DNA from 3 places in the Paraclostridium bifermentans genome. Region 1 is predicted to be linked to each of the others. Evidence: a T-box and tRNA genes for the amino acid it is inferred to sense, from the RefSeq annotation. Region 1 holds a T-box; the other regions hold tRNA genes.

The links. A T-box is a leader RNA that pairs with one kind of tRNA and senses whether it is charged. The one in region 1 lies ahead of pheS (phenylalanine--tRNA ligase subunit alpha), so its partner is inferred to be a tRNA-Phe.
Region 2: it encodes a tRNA-Phe, which carries the amino acid that the T-box ahead of pheS (phenylalanine--tRNA ligase subunit alpha) is inferred to sense. The anticodon was not compared.
Region 3: it encodes a tRNA-Phe, which carries the amino acid that the T-box ahead of pheS (phenylalanine--tRNA ligase subunit alpha) is inferred to sense. The anticodon was not compared.

The regions. Positions count from the first base shown of each region.
Region 1 covers NZ_CP079737.1:2,908,631-2,913,553, forward strand. Annotated here, with positions in the region: gene pheT (phenylalanine--tRNA ligase subunit beta) at 1-433, opposite strand, end outside; gene pheS (phenylalanine--tRNA ligase subunit alpha) at 449-1,468, opposite strand; T-box leader at 1,524-1,755, opposite strand; gene KXZ80_RS14035 (TrmH family RNA methyltransferase) at 1,816-2,613, opposite strand; gene KXZ80_RS14040 (potassium channel family protein) at 2,617-3,288, opposite strand; gene KXZ80_RS14045 (TrkH family potassium uptake protein) at 3,309-4,685, opposite strand.
Region 2 covers NZ_CP079737.1:3,162,547-3,167,469, reverse strand. Annotated here, with positions in the region: rRNA gene KXZ80_RS15345 (23S ribosomal RNA) at 1-115, shown strand, start outside; rRNA gene rrf (5S ribosomal RNA) at 259-375, shown strand; tRNA gene KXZ80_RS15335 (tRNA-Leu) at 381-469, shown strand; tRNA gene KXZ80_RS15330 (tRNA-Met) at 485-560, shown strand; tRNA gene KXZ80_RS15325 (tRNA-Glu) at 575-649, shown strand; tRNA gene KXZ80_RS15320 (tRNA-Gly) at 659-732, shown strand; tRNA gene KXZ80_RS15315 (tRNA-Val) at 745-820, shown strand; tRNA gene KXZ80_RS15310 (tRNA-Asp) at 827-903, shown strand; tRNA gene KXZ80_RS15305 (tRNA-Asn) at 920-995, shown strand; tRNA gene KXZ80_RS15300 (tRNA-Thr) at 1,000-1,074, shown strand; tRNA gene KXZ80_RS15295 (tRNA-Tyr) at 1,079-1,163, shown strand; tRNA gene KXZ80_RS15290 (tRNA-Gly) at 1,173-1,246, shown strand; tRNA gene KXZ80_RS15285 (tRNA-Arg) at 1,263-1,339, shown strand; tRNA gene KXZ80_RS15280 (tRNA-Gln) at 1,347-1,422, shown strand; tRNA gene KXZ80_RS15275 (tRNA-Lys) at 1,435-1,510, shown strand; tRNA gene KXZ80_RS15270 (tRNA-Ser) at 1,513-1,601, shown strand; tRNA gene KXZ80_RS15265 (tRNA-Ser) at 1,611-1,702, shown strand; tRNA gene KXZ80_RS15260 (tRNA-Pro) at 1,711-1,787, shown strand; tRNA gene KXZ80_RS15255 (tRNA-Ile) at 1,795-1,871, shown strand; tRNA gene KXZ80_RS15250 (tRNA-Trp) at 1,882-1,957, shown strand; tRNA gene KXZ80_RS15245 (tRNA-Pro) at 1,987-2,063, shown strand; tRNA gene KXZ80_RS15240 (tRNA-Ile) at 2,069-2,145, shown strand; tRNA gene KXZ80_RS15235 (tRNA-Phe) at 2,151-2,226, shown strand; tRNA gene KXZ80_RS15230 (tRNA-Met) at 2,240-2,316, shown strand; rRNA gene KXZ80_RS15225 (16S ribosomal RNA) at 2,464-3,965, shown strand; tRNA gene KXZ80_RS15220 (tRNA-Ala) at 4,089-4,164, shown strand; rRNA gene KXZ80_RS15215 (23S ribosomal RNA) at 4,318-4,923, shown strand, end outside.
Region 3 covers NZ_CP079737.1:30,107-35,029, reverse strand. Annotated here, with positions in the region: gene KXZ80_RS00380 (hypothetical protein) at 327-740, opposite strand; gene KXZ80_RS00375 (DUF2508 family protein) at 767-1,018, opposite strand; tRNA gene KXZ80_RS00370 (tRNA-Val) at 1,201-1,276, opposite strand; tRNA gene KXZ80_RS00365 (tRNA-Arg) at 1,290-1,366, opposite strand; tRNA gene KXZ80_RS00360 (tRNA-Cys) at 1,377-1,450, opposite strand; tRNA gene KXZ80_RS00355 (tRNA-Lys) at 1,472-1,547, opposite strand; tRNA gene KXZ80_RS00350 (tRNA-His) at 1,556-1,632, opposite strand; tRNA gene KXZ80_RS00345 (tRNA-Pro) at 1,639-1,715, opposite strand; tRNA gene KXZ80_RS00340 (tRNA-Ile) at 1,740-1,816, opposite strand; tRNA gene KXZ80_RS00335 (tRNA-Met) at 1,826-1,902, opposite strand; tRNA gene KXZ80_RS00330 (tRNA-Phe) at 1,911-1,986, opposite strand; tRNA gene KXZ80_RS00325 (tRNA-Ser) at 1,990-2,078, opposite strand; tRNA gene KXZ80_RS00320 (tRNA-Lys) at 2,081-2,156, opposite strand; tRNA gene KXZ80_RS00315 (tRNA-Gln) at 2,168-2,243, opposite strand; tRNA gene KXZ80_RS00310 (tRNA-Arg) at 2,251-2,327, opposite strand; tRNA gene KXZ80_RS00305 (tRNA-Gly) at 2,341-2,415, opposite strand; tRNA gene KXZ80_RS00300 (tRNA-Leu) at 2,426-2,509, opposite strand; tRNA gene KXZ80_RS00295 (tRNA-Tyr) at 2,524-2,608, opposite strand; tRNA gene KXZ80_RS00290 (tRNA-Thr) at 2,613-2,687, opposite strand; tRNA gene KXZ80_RS00285 (tRNA-Asn) at 2,692-2,767, opposite strand; tRNA gene KXZ80_RS00280 (tRNA-Asn) at 2,799-2,874, opposite strand; tRNA gene KXZ80_RS00275 (tRNA-Asp) at 2,891-2,967, opposite strand; tRNA gene KXZ80_RS00270 (tRNA-Val) at 2,973-3,048, opposite strand; tRNA gene KXZ80_RS00265 (tRNA-Gly) at 3,061-3,134, opposite strand; tRNA gene KXZ80_RS00260 (tRNA-Glu) at 3,144-3,218, opposite strand; tRNA gene KXZ80_RS00255 (tRNA-Met) at 3,233-3,308, opposite strand; tRNA gene KXZ80_RS00250 (tRNA-Leu) at 3,324-3,412, opposite strand; tRNA gene KXZ80_RS00245 (tRNA-Cys) at 3,427-3,500, opposite strand; tRNA gene KXZ80_RS00240 (tRNA-His) at 3,505-3,581, opposite strand; tRNA gene KXZ80_RS00235 (tRNA-Pro) at 3,589-3,665, opposite strand; tRNA gene KXZ80_RS00230 (tRNA-Ile) at 3,699-3,775, opposite strand; tRNA gene KXZ80_RS00225 (tRNA-Met) at 3,792-3,868, opposite strand; tRNA gene KXZ80_RS00220 (tRNA-Phe) at 3,876-3,951, opposite strand; tRNA gene KXZ80_RS00215 (tRNA-Ser) at 3,955-4,043, opposite strand; tRNA gene KXZ80_RS00210 (tRNA-Lys) at 4,046-4,121, opposite strand; tRNA gene KXZ80_RS00205 (tRNA-Gln) at 4,133-4,208, opposite strand; tRNA gene KXZ80_RS00200 (tRNA-Arg) at 4,216-4,292, opposite strand; tRNA gene KXZ80_RS00195 (tRNA-Leu) at 4,307-4,390, opposite strand; tRNA gene KXZ80_RS00190 (tRNA-Tyr) at 4,405-4,489, opposite strand; tRNA gene KXZ80_RS00185 (tRNA-Thr) at 4,493-4,567, opposite strand; tRNA gene KXZ80_RS00180 (tRNA-Asn) at 4,572-4,647, opposite strand; tRNA gene KXZ80_RS00175 (tRNA-Asp) at 4,664-4,740, opposite strand; tRNA gene KXZ80_RS00170 (tRNA-Val) at 4,746-4,821, opposite strand; tRNA gene KXZ80_RS00165 (tRNA-Gly) at 4,834-4,907, opposite strand; tRNA gene KXZ80_RS00160 (tRNA-Glu) at 4,917-4,923, opposite strand, start outside.

The DNA.
Region 1 (4,923 bases):
GGTCTAATATATATATTCCATCTTTTTTATGTTCTTCTACATATTGAGAAGGTATAGTTAATTCTTCTGCTCCACAGAACATTCCCTCTGAAAGAACTCCTCTTAATTTACCTTTTTTTATTTTAAAATCACCTGGTAGAACAGCTCCTATTCTTGCAACTGGAACATAATCTCCAACATTTATATTTGTAGCATTAGTTACTATTTGAAGTATTTGACCATCAGCCACTTCAACTTTTGTAACCTTTAATCTATCTGCATCTGGATGTTGTTCTATTTCAAGTATTTTACATACTTCAACTCCATTAGTTTCTTTTCCGAAGAACTCTACTTTTTCAACCTTTGAACCTGTCATAGTCATCATATCAGCGAATTCTTGAGTTTCTCTATCTATATCAACGTAGTCTCTAAGCCATTTTAAAGGTACTAACATATCAAATCCTCCTAATTAAAATTGATTTAAAAATCTCATATCATTTTCGAATAATAGTCTTATGTCATCTATTTCATACTTAAGCATTGTTATTCTATCAAGACCCATACCAAAAGCAAATCCACTATAAACTTCAGGGTCTATTCCACAGTTTCTTAATACATTTGGATGTACCATACCAGCTCCTAATATTTCTATCCAACCTTCACCTTTACACATCTGACATCCTGCACCTTGACACTTAAAGCAAGTAACATCTACTTCTGCACTTGGCTCTGTGAATGGGAAGTTGTGTGGTCTAAATTTAGTTTTAGTATGTTCTCCAAATAACTTCTTAACAAACATATCTAATGTTCCTTTTAATTGAGCCATTGTAACATCTTTTCCGACTACAAGCCCTTCTATTTGATGGAACATTGGCGAATGTGTTGCATCTGGAGCATCAAATCTAAAACATCTACCTGGAGATATTATTTTTATTGGTAACTCTTCATTTTTCATTGTTCTAACTTGAACTGGAGATGTTTGAGTTCTAAGTAATAATTCATCATTTATATAGAATGTATCACTCATATCTCTAGATGGATGGTCTTTTGGTGCATTTAATGCATCAAAGTTATTTTCAACTGTTTCAACTTCTGGTCCTTCTGCTATCGAGAATCCCATCCCTATAAATATTTCATTTACTTCATCTATAATTTGAGATATAGGATGTTTTTTACCTACTTTAAATTCTTTAGCTGGCATAGTTACATCTAAAACTTCTTCAGCTAATTTTATTTGCTTTTCAATATTTTTTAATTCATCTTTTTTAGTACTTATAGCAGTATCTATCGCTTCTCTAACTTCGTTAGCAACCTTTCCTATTACAGGTCTTTCTTCAGCTGATAATTTACCCATTTCTTTTAATATAGATGTTATTTCACCTTTTTTTCCTAAGTACTTAACTCTTAAAGACTCTACTTGCTCTATATCTTGCATGTCTTTTATTTCACTTAATGCTGCTTGTTGTAAATTAAGTAGTTTTTCTTGCACTATATTCACCCTTTCACTTTAATTTTTATACATCAAAAAAAGCCCTTCATCCCTATCTAGGGACGAAAGGCTATTGTTTCGCGGTACCACCCTAGTAGCTTGATTTATTAAAAATAATTCAAACCACTCGAAAAACGTAACGTGTTTTTAACGTCATAGCCTACTTAAATTTCAGCCATGATACTCCAGAGGGAACTTCTTTTAATAACTTAGAAAGTACTTTCAGCCTAGGTACTTATCTCTGCGCTAAGGACTATTAAAATACTTTTCTCTTTCATAGTATTTTAAATATTAAACTTTGATTGTAAATTATATCATATATAGTGTGAATTTTCAATACAACTCTATTATATCATATATTTTTTGATTTCATACATAAGTATAGCTGAGCTTATAGCTGCATTTAAAGATTCAGCTTTTCCGTATATAGGTATTTTAACTAGTATATCTGATTTTTCTATAAGTTCATCATTAACACCATTAGCTTCATTACCTATAACAAGAGCTGTTTTATAGTTATATTCTACTCCATCATAAAAGTTATTTGTATTTAAATAACTTGATACAATATCAAATTTCCTATCTTTTAGTTCTTTTAATGCTTCCTCTTGAGTCATATTTATTATTTTCATATCAAATATTGACCCCATTGTAGATCTCGTAACTTTACTATTATATATATCTACACAACCTTTTAAGTTTATTATAGCATCTACACCTGCTGCATCTGCTGTTCTTATTATAGTCCCCATATTCCCTGGGTCTTGTATTCTATCTAAAATTAATACAAATCTGCAATTTTCATCTAAAATATCTTGAATATTATTTTTTTGTATACCAACAACTCCAACTATACCTTGAGTGCTTTCTGTATCTATAAACTCATTAAATATCTTATTTGTAGTTTTGTATACTTTTATATTTTTACTTTCTAAAACTTTTAAGAATTCAACATGTTCTTCTTTAGTCTCAAAATTTTCATTTATAAATACATATTGTAAATCTGCATTACAATCTATAGCTTGAGTTAAAATTCTAAATCCTTCTATTAAAAATTTAGACTCTTTTAATCTATTTTTGCTTTTTAAAAGAGATTTAGTTAATTTAACTTTTTCATTATCCTTACTACTTATCGATACTATCATTTTTTATTTTCTCCTAAATGAAAAGTCACTATCTGCTGTTATTGTACTTATTTTGCTGTTTTGACCTATAACAACTAATATACTTCCTGCATTTAATTTTTCTTCTGGAGATGGTGTAACATTTATAGTTTTATCACACTTTATAGCTAATACTGTTATTTCATATTTAGCTCTTAAATCTAATTCTATTAATGTCTTACCTTCCCATTCTCTAGGTGTAACAATTTCAACTATAGAATAGTCTGGATCTAACTCTATATGGTCTAATATATTATTTGAAACTAAATTGTGTGCTACTCTAACTCCCATATCTCTTTCAGGGAATACAACTCTATCAGCACCTATTTTATATAAAACTTTAGCTTGTAGTTCATCTTTTGCTTTACATACTATTTGCTCTACACCCATTTCCTTAGCTATTAACGTAGCCATTATAGAAGCTCTTATATCTGAACCTATCGCAATTATTGCTACATCAAAATTCCCCATACCTAAAGCTCTTAGTGCTTGTTCATCCGTAACATCTACAATCGCTGCATGTGTAACTTTTTCAGATATAGCTTGTACTGCATCATCACTTTTATCTATTGCCATTACTTGATGTCCTAGTAAATGCATTGTAGTTGCTACTGACGATCCAAATCTTCCACAACCTATAACTATATATTGTTTCATACCTGTTCTCTCCTAACTTTCTATCCTACTATAATTTTGCCTTCAGGGAATCTTATAACTTGTTTTTTAACAGAATTTTTAGCTACTAAAGCTATAAATATAGTTAAAAATCCTACTCTTCCCATAAACATATACATCATTATTACTATTTTACCAAATACATTTAAATTAGGACTTCCACCTATACTCGAACCTACTGTCGCAAATGCAGATGCAACCTCAAATGCAGATTCTATTAAATCAAATGATTCTTGTGTTAAATTTATAATCAAAATACCTACAAATACAACTAATATTCCTATAAAAAATATTGCTATAGACTTTCTTACTGCATTAATTCCGACTCTTCTTTCAAATACTTCTATATCTTCTCTTTCAAATATAAAGCTTCTTACAGCAAGTACTATAGTTGCAATAGTTGTAGTTTTCACACCTCCACCTGTAGAACAAGGTGATGCTCCTATAAACATTAAAATAATCATTATAAATAAACTGCCTTGATGCATAGATGCCAAGTCTATAGTATTAAATCCAGCAGTTCTCGGTGTAATTGATTGGAATAATGATCCTAATAATTTACCTTTTAATGAAAGATCTCCTAGTGTTTTAGGATTTGAATATTCTATAAATAATATAAATACCATACCAGTAATTATTAATGTTGCCGTTGTTATTAATACTACTTTTGAATGTATATTTAATTTAGATGGTTTTTTATTTTTTACTACATCTAAAATTACCGGGAACCCTATACCTCCAAGCACTATAAGCGCTGAGATAGTAAGACTTACCGTTATATTATTTACATATTTTGTAATTGAAGTAAATGGTCCGCTTATATTTCCCATAAGATCAAATCCAGCATTACAGAATGCTGAAATAGCATGGAAAATACTAAACCATATACCTTTAACTAAACCAAATTCCGGTATAAATACTGTTGATAATATTAACGCTCCAAATCCTTCTATAACAAAAGTCATCAATAATACATATCTAGTTAGTTTAACTAATCCAGATAGGTCAATTTGATTTAATGCCTCTTGTATAAGAAGTCTTTCTTTCAGATTTATCCTTTTTTTAGTTATCAATGCAAATAAAGTTGTTATTGTCATAAATCCTAAACCACCGACTTGAATTAATGCAATTATTACAATTTGTCCAAATAAGTTCCAATGTGTAGCTGTATCTACTACTACTAAACCTGTTACACAGACCGCAGACGTAGACGTAAATAAAGCATCTACAAATGGAGTAGATTCTCCCGTGTTTGTAGCAATAGGAAGTGTAAGTAGTATCGCTCCTATTAATATAACAGTAGCAAAACCAATTACCATTATTTGAGGTGGATTTAATTTATTAATCGGCTTTTTAATCTTTAAAATAAACTCTTTCACCTACTTTATCTCCTCCTGTATATATTATAATTAAATCTTCATTTTGTATAACTATATTATTGTGCTTATAACAATAATAAAATACATTATATACTTAGTTTTTAAATATATCTATACCTAAATGGAAATTTGTAATTTTAAAAATATTTATTATATCTTTACATAAATTTAACATATATAATTTTTTTAATTTGATAAAAATTTCACCTTGTTTTATATGCAAGTTCAATTAATTTTT
Region 2 (4,923 bases), 250 kb from region 1:
AGATTTCCCACCGTAAGGGTAAGATCCCAGGAAGACTACCTGGTTGATAGGTCGGAGGTGTAAGTGCAGCAATGTATGTAGCTTACCGATACTAATAGATCGAGGACTTGACCAAGATTATTTAATCTTAATAAATGTTATTCAGTTTTCAGGGTGCTAACTCTAGGATATTACTTTACTTAAATATCTTTAAAAAATATATTGACATTTTTTAATTAAAATGTTAATATAATACTTGTTCAAAACAGAACAACATAATCTAGTTATTACAGCAAAGAGGATACACCTGTTCCCATTCCGAACACAGAAGTTAAGCTCTTTAGCGCCGATGGTACTTGGTGGGAAGCTGCCTGGGAGAGTAGGACGTAGCTAGGTGATGTGCCGAAGTGGCGGAACTGGCAGACGCACAGGACTTAAAATCCTGCGGGACTTACCTCTCGTACCGGTTCGATTCCGGTCTTCGGCACCATTTTAACAAAAACATCGCGGGGTGGAGCAGTTGGCAGCTCGTCGGGCTCATAACCCGAAGGTCGCAAGTTCGAGTCTTGCCTCCGCAACCATTAAAATTATATAAGGCCCATTGGTCAAGCGGTCAAGACACCGCCCTTTCACGGCGGTAACAGGGGTTCGATTCCCCTATGGGTCACCAATTAAATATGCGGGTGTAGCTCAATGGTAGAGTTCCGGCCTTCCAAGCCGGCTGTGAGGGTTCGATCCCCTTCACCCGCTCCAGAATAAACATATGGGACTATAGCTCAGCTGGGAGAGCACCTGCCTTACAAGCAGGGGGTCACAGGTTCGAGCCCTGTTAGTCCCACCAAATTGCGGCCTGGTAGTTCAGCTGGTTAGAATGCCAGCCTGTCACGCTGGAGGTCGAGGGTTCGAGTCCCTTCCAGGTCGCCAAAATAATCAAATATGTGGGAATATGGCTCAGTTGGTAGAGCAATTGACTGTTAATCAATGGGTCACAGGTTCGAGTCCTGTTATTCCCGCCAATATGCTAGTGTGGCTCAACGGTAGAGCAGCTGACTTGTAATCAGCAGGTTGTAGGTTCGATTCCTATCACTAGCTCCAACGTGGAGGATTTCCCGAGCGGCCAAAGGGGGCAGACTGTAAATCTGTTATCGACGATTTCGGTGGTTCGAATCCACCATCCTCCACCAATTAAATATGCGGGTGTAGCTCAATGGTAGAGTTCCGGCCTTCCAAGCCGGCTGTGAGGGTTCGATCCCCTTCACCCGCTCCAGAACAACATATAATGTGGGTGCATAGCTCAGCTGGATAGAGCAACGCCCTTCTAAGGCGTGTGTCCGGGGTTCGAATCCCTGTGCGCTCACCACATTTATAGGGGATTCGCCAAGTCGGTAAGGCATAGCACTTTGACTGCTACATGCGTAGGTTCGAGTCCTGCATCCCCTGCCAAGTAAATAAAATGATCCATTAGCTCAGTCGGTAGAGCACCTGACTTTTAATCAGGGTGTCCCGCGTTCGAGTCGCGGATGGATCACCAATGGAGAGGTGTCCGAGTGGTTTAAGGAGCTGGTCTTGAAAACCAGTGACTCCGAAAGGGGCCGTGGGTTCGAATCCCACCCTCTCCGCCAAATTAATATGGAGAAGTACTCAAGTGGCTCAAGAGGATCCCCTGCTAAGGGATTAGGCTGGGTTAACCGGTGCGAGGGTTCGAATCCCTCCTTCTCCGCCAGTAATTGTCGAGGTGTAGCGCAGTTTGGTAGCGCACGTGGTTTGGGACCATGGGGCCGGGGGTTCGAGTCCCTCCACCTCGACCAATAAAGTGGACCTTTAGCTCAGTTGGTTAGAGCGCCCGGCTCATAACCGGTAGGTCCGGGGTTCGAGTCCCTGAAGGTCCACCAAAAAATGCATAGGGGTGTAGCTCAGTTGGTAGAGCGTCGGTCTCCAAAACCGTGCGCCGGGGGTTCGAGTCCCTCCACCCCTGCCACTAAAACAATTATATAAATAAGATTATATCGAGGTGTAGCGCAGTTTGGTAGCGCACATGGTTTGGGACCATGGGGCCGGGGGTTCGAGTCCCTCCACCTCGACCAATTGGGGGCCTATAGCTCAGGTGGTTAGAGCGCACGCCTGATAAGCGTGAGGTCGCTGGTTCGAGTCCAGCTAGGCCCACCAGAAATGCCCAGATAGCTCAGTCGGTAGAGCAGGGGACTGAAAATCCCCGTGTCGGTGGTTCGATTCCGCCTCTGGGCACCATTTATATAACTGTGGCGGTATAGCTTAGTTGGCTAGAGCGTTCGGTTCATACCCGAAAGGTCACAGGTTCGACTCCTGTTACCGCTACCATCTAAGAAATATACTTAAACATATTTAAGAACTTTGAAAATTAAACAGTAGGTTAATTATAAAAATTCTTTTTTAAGAATTAAACACAAACAACCAAGCCAGATATTCAGATAATGATTAGCTGAGCGATGGACAACTTTTTAAATTATATTTGAGAGTTTGATCCTGGCTCAGGATGAACGCTGGCGGCGTGCCTAACACATGCAAGTCGAGCGATCTCTTCGGAGAGAGCGGCGGACGGGTGAGTAACGCGTGGGTAACCTGCCCTGTACACACGGATAACATACCGAAAGGTATACTAATACGGGATAACATACGGAAGTCGCATGACTTTTGTATCAAAGCTCCGGCGGTACAGGATGGACCCGCGTCTGATTAGCTAGTTGGTAAGGTAATGGCTTACCAAGGCAACGATCAGTAGCCGACCTGAGAGGGTGATCGGCCACACTGGAACTGAGACACGGTCCAGACTCCTACGGGAGGCAGCAGTGGGGAATATTGCACAATGGGCGAAAGCCTGATGCAGCAACGCCGCGTGAGCGATGAAGGCCTTCGGGTCGTAAAGCTCTGTCCTCAAGGAAGATAATGACGGTACTTGAGGAGGAAGCCCCGGCTAACTACGTGCCAGCAGCCGCGGTAATACGTAGGGGGCTAGCGTTATCCGGAATTACTGGGCGTAAAGGGTGCGTAGGTGGTTTTTTAAGTCAGAAGTGAAAGGCTACGGCTCAACCGTAGTAAGCTTTTGAAACTAGAGAACTTGAGTGCAGGAGAGGAGAGTAGAATTCCTAGTGTAGCGGTGAAATGCGTAGATATTAGGAGGAATACCAGTAGCGAAGGCGGCTCTCTGGACTGTAACTGACACTGAGGCACGAAAGCGTGGGGAGCAAACAGGATTAGATACCCTGGTAGTCCACGCCGTAAACGATGAGTACTAGGTGTCGGGGGTTACCCCCCTCGGTGCCGCAGCTAACGCATTAAGTACTCCGCCTGGGAAGTACGCTCGCAAGAGTGAAACTCAAAGGAATTGACGGGGACCCGCACAAGTAGCGGAGCATGTGGTTTAATTCGAAGCAACGCGAAGAACCTTACCTAAGCTTGACATCCCACTGACCTCTCCCTAATCGGAGATTTCCCTTCGGGGACAGTGGTGACAGGTGGTGCATGGTTGTCGTCAGCTCGTGTCGTGAGATGTTGGGTTAAGTCCCGCAACGAGCGCAACCCTTGCCTTTAGTTGCCAGCATTAAGTTGGGCACTCTAGAGGGACTGCCGAGGATAACTCGGAGGAAGGTGGGGATGACGTCAAATCATCATGCCCCTTATGCTTAGGGCTACACACGTGCTACAATGGGTGGTACAGAGGGTTGCCAAGCCGCGAGGTGGAGCTAATCCCTTAAAGCCATTCTCAGTTCGGATTGTAGGCTGAAACTCGCCTACATGAAGCTGGAGTTACTAGTAATCGCAGATCAGAATGCTGCGGTGAATGCGTTCCCGGGTCTTGTACACACCGCCCGTCACACCATGGAAGTTGGGGGCGCCCGAAGCCGGTTAGCTAACCTTTTAGGAAGCGGCCGTCGAAGGTGAAACCAATGACTGGGGTGAAGTCGTAACAAGGTAGCCGTATCGGAAGGTGCGGCTGGATCACCTCCTTTCTAAGGAGTAATTGCCTACTGTTTAATTTTGAGAGTTTTTCAATTTTTTTTTGAAAAAATCTTAAAAAATATTGACGAAATTATATTAAAATGGTAATATATTTTTGTCGAAAAAGGGAATATGGGGGTGTAGCTCAGCTGGGAGAGCACTTGCCTTGCACGCAAGGGGTCAGGAGTTCGATCCTCCTCATCTCCACCATATTGAACTTTTAGCAACGGGATATGAGCTGTATTAGCGAATAGACGTTGGCGATATATTTTAGTACTTTGAAAACTGCATAACATTTAGTGATGATTAAATAAACCAATATAAGAGAAGAAAACTCTTTAAAAAATAACACTTTTGATAACTGGTCAAGTTATTAAGGGCGCAGGGCGGATGCCTTGGCACTAAGAGCCGATGAAGGACGCGATAAGCTGCGATAAGCTTCGGGGAGTTGCACGTAAACTTTGATCCGAAGATTTCCGAATGAGGAAACTCACTTAGAGTAATGTCTAAGTATCATTAAGTGAATACATAGCTTAGTGAGGGGAACCCGGGGAACTGAAACATCTAAGTACCCGGAGGAAAAGAAAGAAATTCGATTCCGTAAGTAGCGGCGAGCGAACGCGGAACAGCCCAAACCAGTGAAGTTTTCTTCGCTGGGGTTGCGGACATATCACAAACAAGAGGTCATCGTAAACGAAGAGAGTTGGAAAGCTCCGCTATAAAGTGTAATAGCCACGTAGTTGAAACGATAATTCTTTAGATATGATCCAGAGTACCACGGGACACGTGAAACCCTGTGGGAAGCAGGAGGGACCATCCTCCAAGGCTAAATACTACTTAGTGACCGATAGCGCATAGTACCGTGAGGGAAAGGTGAAAAGAACCCCGGGAGGGGAGTGAAATAGAACCTGAAACCCTGCGCTTACAAGCTGTGGAAGCACTTTATATGTGTGACCGCGTACTTTTTGT
Region 3 (4,923 bases), 430 kb from region 1:
TAATCATTATCTGAATATCTGGCTTGGTTGTTTGTGTTTAATTCTTTAAAAAAGAATTTTTATAATTAACCTACTGTTTAATTTTCAAAGTTCATTTTTGTTTTGCCCTTTTCTTAAGGACAAGTAATACTATACCATCTTAATTTAACATCGTCAACACTTTTTTAAAATTTAATTTTATTTTTTTATTATTTTTGAGTTTTATGTTGAAATTTACACATAATAAAGTATTATTAAGATTACTTATTTTAAATAAAAATAACATAATAATATAATTAAAGCAGTCATTTAAAATCATAGACCACTTTAATTATTAAATTTATAAATTAATCAACTTGACTTAATAATCTTTTAGTTATATCTCTTAGTTTCATTTCTCCAACTTCTTCATGAGTTATTGCCACAACAGCTTTTATTCTATCTTCTGAATTATCCCACTTATATGATCTAACATTAAGAATAGCTCCTTCTGGCATTAATTCTTCTAAATCTACACCAATTTCATCTGCTAAAGTCATATATTCATCAAATAAATCTTCTGTTTCCATTTCACTTAATTCATATTCTTCTTTTATTATCTCATTTAACTCTTCAATATCTACACTAATTTGGAATGCAATAGTATCTTCTCGTTTAGATCCTTTGCTTAAATCTTTATCAACTCTAAATGGACTTTCATTCTCTATTAATGATTTAATTTCTTCACTATCTACAATTTCATTACCGAATAATATGTACATATATAATTCTCCTCATCCTGTGTTAATTATTTAGCCAACGATTCAATTAAACACTCTTCCAAAGAATTTTTAATTCCTTTTTCTTTTGCAACCCTTATTAAATATGAGTATTTTGATTTTTTAGCTTCTAAATCATATATAGCCACATCAACCAACTCCGGGTCACTTACAAATTGAAAAAAATTCTCAGCATGTTTAATTTCTAATTGTGCTGCCTTTATTTCTTTTATAATTTTTTTATTCTCTATATCATATTTCAAAGTTTTTTTTCTAGGCATAAAAATTCCTCCAACAAATTTATTATCTACCTAGAATCTTGCCAAAAATAACTTTAGATATACCTATCTATGTCTTTTTAATGTATATATTACATCTTTAATCTTATTTTGACAATAGATAAAGCTTTGCTAAAATTAACAATAAAAAAACATCTAATTTATTCAAATTAGATGTTTTACACTGGTGGGATTAACAGGGCTCGAACCTGTGACCCCCTGCTTGTAAGGCAGGTGCTCTCCCAGCTGAGCTATAATCCCGGATATTTATTTATGGTGCGCCCAAAGGGACTCGAACCCCTAACCTTCTGATTCGTAGTCAGACACTCTATCCAGTTGAGCTATAGGCGCATTATTATATTGGAGGCGACACCCAGATTCGAACTGGGGATCAAGGAGTTGCAGTCCACTGCCTTACCACTTGGCTATGTCGCCATTTTTCAATATATAAAAAAATGGTGATCCATCCGCGACTCGAACGCGGGACACCCTGATTAAAAGTCAGGTGCTCTACCGACTGAGCTAATGGATCAACTTTTATGGGGTGGATAATGAGAGTCGAACTCACGACCTCCAGAGCCACAATCTGGCGCTCTAACCAACTGAGCTATACCCACCATAATTGGTCGAGGTGAAGGGACTCGAACCCCCGGCCCCATGGTCCCAAACCATGTGCGCTACCAAACTGCGCTACACCTCGAAGTAATTCTTAAAATGATAAAAGTGGTGGACCTTCAGGGACTCGAACCCCGGACCTACCGGTTATGAGCCGGGCGCTCTAACCAACTGAGCTAAAGGTCCACTTTGTATTGGTAGCGGTAACAGGAGTCGAACCTGTGACCTTTCGGGTATGAACCGAACGCTCTAGCCAACTAAGCTATACCGCCACATATTTTGGTGCCCAGAGGCGGAATCGAACCACCGACACGGGGATTTTCAGTCCCCTGCTCTACCGACTGAGCTATCTGGGCATTTGGCGGAGAGGGTGGGATTCGAACCCACGGCCCCTTTCGGAGTCACTGGTTTTCAAGACCAGCTCCTTAAACCACTCGGACACCTCTCCATTGGTGATCCATCCGCGACTCGAACGCGGGACACCCTGATTAAAAGTCAGGTGCTCTACCGACTGAGCTAATGGATCATTTATTTACTTGGCAGGGGATGCAGGACTCGAACCTACGCATGTAGCAGTCAAAGTGCTATGCCTTACCGACTTGGCGAATCCCCTATGAATGTGGTGAGCGCACAGGGATTCGAACCCCGGACACACGCCTTAGAAGGGCGTTGCTCTATCCAGCTGAGCTATGCACCCACATTATTTTATTTGGAGCGGGAAACGAGATTCGAACTCGCGACTTCAACCTTGGCAAGGTTGCGCTCTACCACTGAACTATTCCCGCATAGTACAATTGGTGCGGATGAAGGGAGTCGAACCCCCACGCCATAGGCGCCAGATCCTAAGTCTGGTGCGTCTGCCAATTCCGCCACATCCGCGCAAATTATTAAGTTGGTGGAGGATGGTGGATTCGAACCACCGAAATCGTCGATAACAGATTTACAGTCTGCCCCCTTTGGCCGCTCGGGAAATCCTCCACGTTGGAGCTAGTGATAGGAATCGAACCTACAACCTGCTGATTACAAGTCAGCTGCTCTACCGTTGAGCCACACTAGCATATTGGCGGGAATAACAGGACTCGAACCTGTGACCCATTGATTAACAGTCAATTGCTCTACCAACTGAGCCATATTCCCACATTATTAGTTTATTCATTTTTAATTAAGTTGGCGGGAATAACAGGACTCGAACCTGTGACCCATTGATTAACAGTCAATTGCTCTACCAACTGAGCCATATTCCCGCGTATTTAATTATTTTGGCGACCTGGAAGGGACTCGAACCCTCGACCTCCAGCGTGACAGGCTGGCATTCTAACCAGCTGAACTACCAGGCCGCAATTGGTGGGACTAACAGGGCTCGAACCTGTGACCCCCTGCTTGTAAGGCAGGTGCTCTCCCAGCTGAGCTATAGTCCCATGTGTTTATTCTGGAGCGGGTGAAGGGGATCGAACCCTCACAGCCGGCTTGGAAGGCCGGAACTCTACCATTGAGCTACACCCGCATATTTAATTGGTGACCCATAGGGGAATCGAACCCCTGTTACCGCCGTGAAAGGGCGGTGTCTTGACCGCTTGACCAATGGGCCGTATATAATTTTAATGGTTGCGGAGGCAAGACTCGAACTTGCGACCTTCGGGTTATGAGCCCGACGAGCTGCCAACTGCTCCACCCCGCGATGTTTTTGTTAAAATGGTGCCGAAGACCGGAATCGAACCGGTACGAGAGGTAAGTCCCGCAGGATTTTAAGTCCTGTGCGTCTGCCAGTTCCGCCACTTCGGCATTCAATTTTTTTATGGAGGCGACACCCAGATTCGAACTGGGGATCAAGGAGTTGCAGTCCACTGCCTTACCACTTGGCTATGTCGCCTTACTGGGGTGGATAATGAGAGTCGAACTCACGACCTCCAGAGCCACAATCTGGCGCTCTAACCAACTGAGCTATACCCACCATATATTGGTCGAGGTGAAGGGACTCGAACCCCCGGCCCCATGGTCCCAAACCATGTGCGCTACCAAACTGCGCTACACCTCGATATCTATTTCAAATAATATTTTAAACAAAAAATGGTGGACCTTCAGGGACTCGAACCCCGGACCTACCGGTTATGAGCCGGGCGCTCTAACCAACTGAGCTAAAGGTCCACATTTGTTTTTATATTGGTAGCGGTAACAGGAGTCGAACCTGTGACCTTTCGGGTATGAACCGAACGCTCTAGCCAACTAAGCTATACCGCCACATATTTGGTGCCCAGAGGCGGAATCGAACCACCGACACGGGGATTTTCAGTCCCCTGCTCTACCGACTGAGCTATCTGGGCATTTGGCGGAGAGGGTGGGATTCGAACCCACGGCCCCTTTCGGAGTCACTGGTTTTCAAGACCAGCTCCTTAAACCACTCGGACACCTCTCCATTGGTGATCCATCCGCGACTCGAACGCGGGACACCCTGATTAAAAGTCAGGTGCTCTACCGACTGAGCTAATGGATCATTTATTTACTTGGCAGGGGATGCAGGACTCGAACCTACGCATGTAGCAGTCAAAGTGCTATGCCTTACCGACTTGGCGAATCCCCTATGAATGTGGTGAGCGCACAGGGATTCGAACCCCGGACACACGCCTTAGAAGGGCGTTGCTCTATCCAGCTGAGCTATGCACCCACATTATTTAAATTTGGTGCGGATGAAGGGAGTCGAACCCCCACGCCATAGGCGCCAGATCCTAAGTCTGGTGCGTCTGCCAATTCCGCCACATCCGCGCAAATTATTAAGTTGGTGGAGGATGGTGGATTCGAACCACCGAAATCGTCGATAACAGATTTACAGTCTGCCCCCTTTGGCCGCTCGGGAAATCCTCCACGTGGAGCTAGTGATAGGAATCGAACCTACAACCTGCTGATTACAAGTCAGCTGCTCTACCGTTGAGCCACACTAGCATATTGGCGGGAATAACAGGACTCGAACCTGTGACCCATTGATTAACAGTCAATTGCTCTACCAACTGAGCCATATTCCCACATATTTGATTATTTTGGCGACCTGGAAGGGACTCGAACCCTCGACCTCCAGCGTGACAGGCTGGCATTCTAACCAGCTGAACTACCAGGCCGCAATTGGTGGGACTAACAGGGCTCGAACCTGTGACCCCCTGCTTGTAAGGCAGGTGCTCTCCCAGCTGAGCTATAGTCCCATGTGTTTATTCTGGAGCGGGTGAAGGGGATCGAACCCTCACAGCCGGCTTGGAAGGCCGGAACTCTACCATTGAGCTACACCCGCGTATTTAATTGGTGAC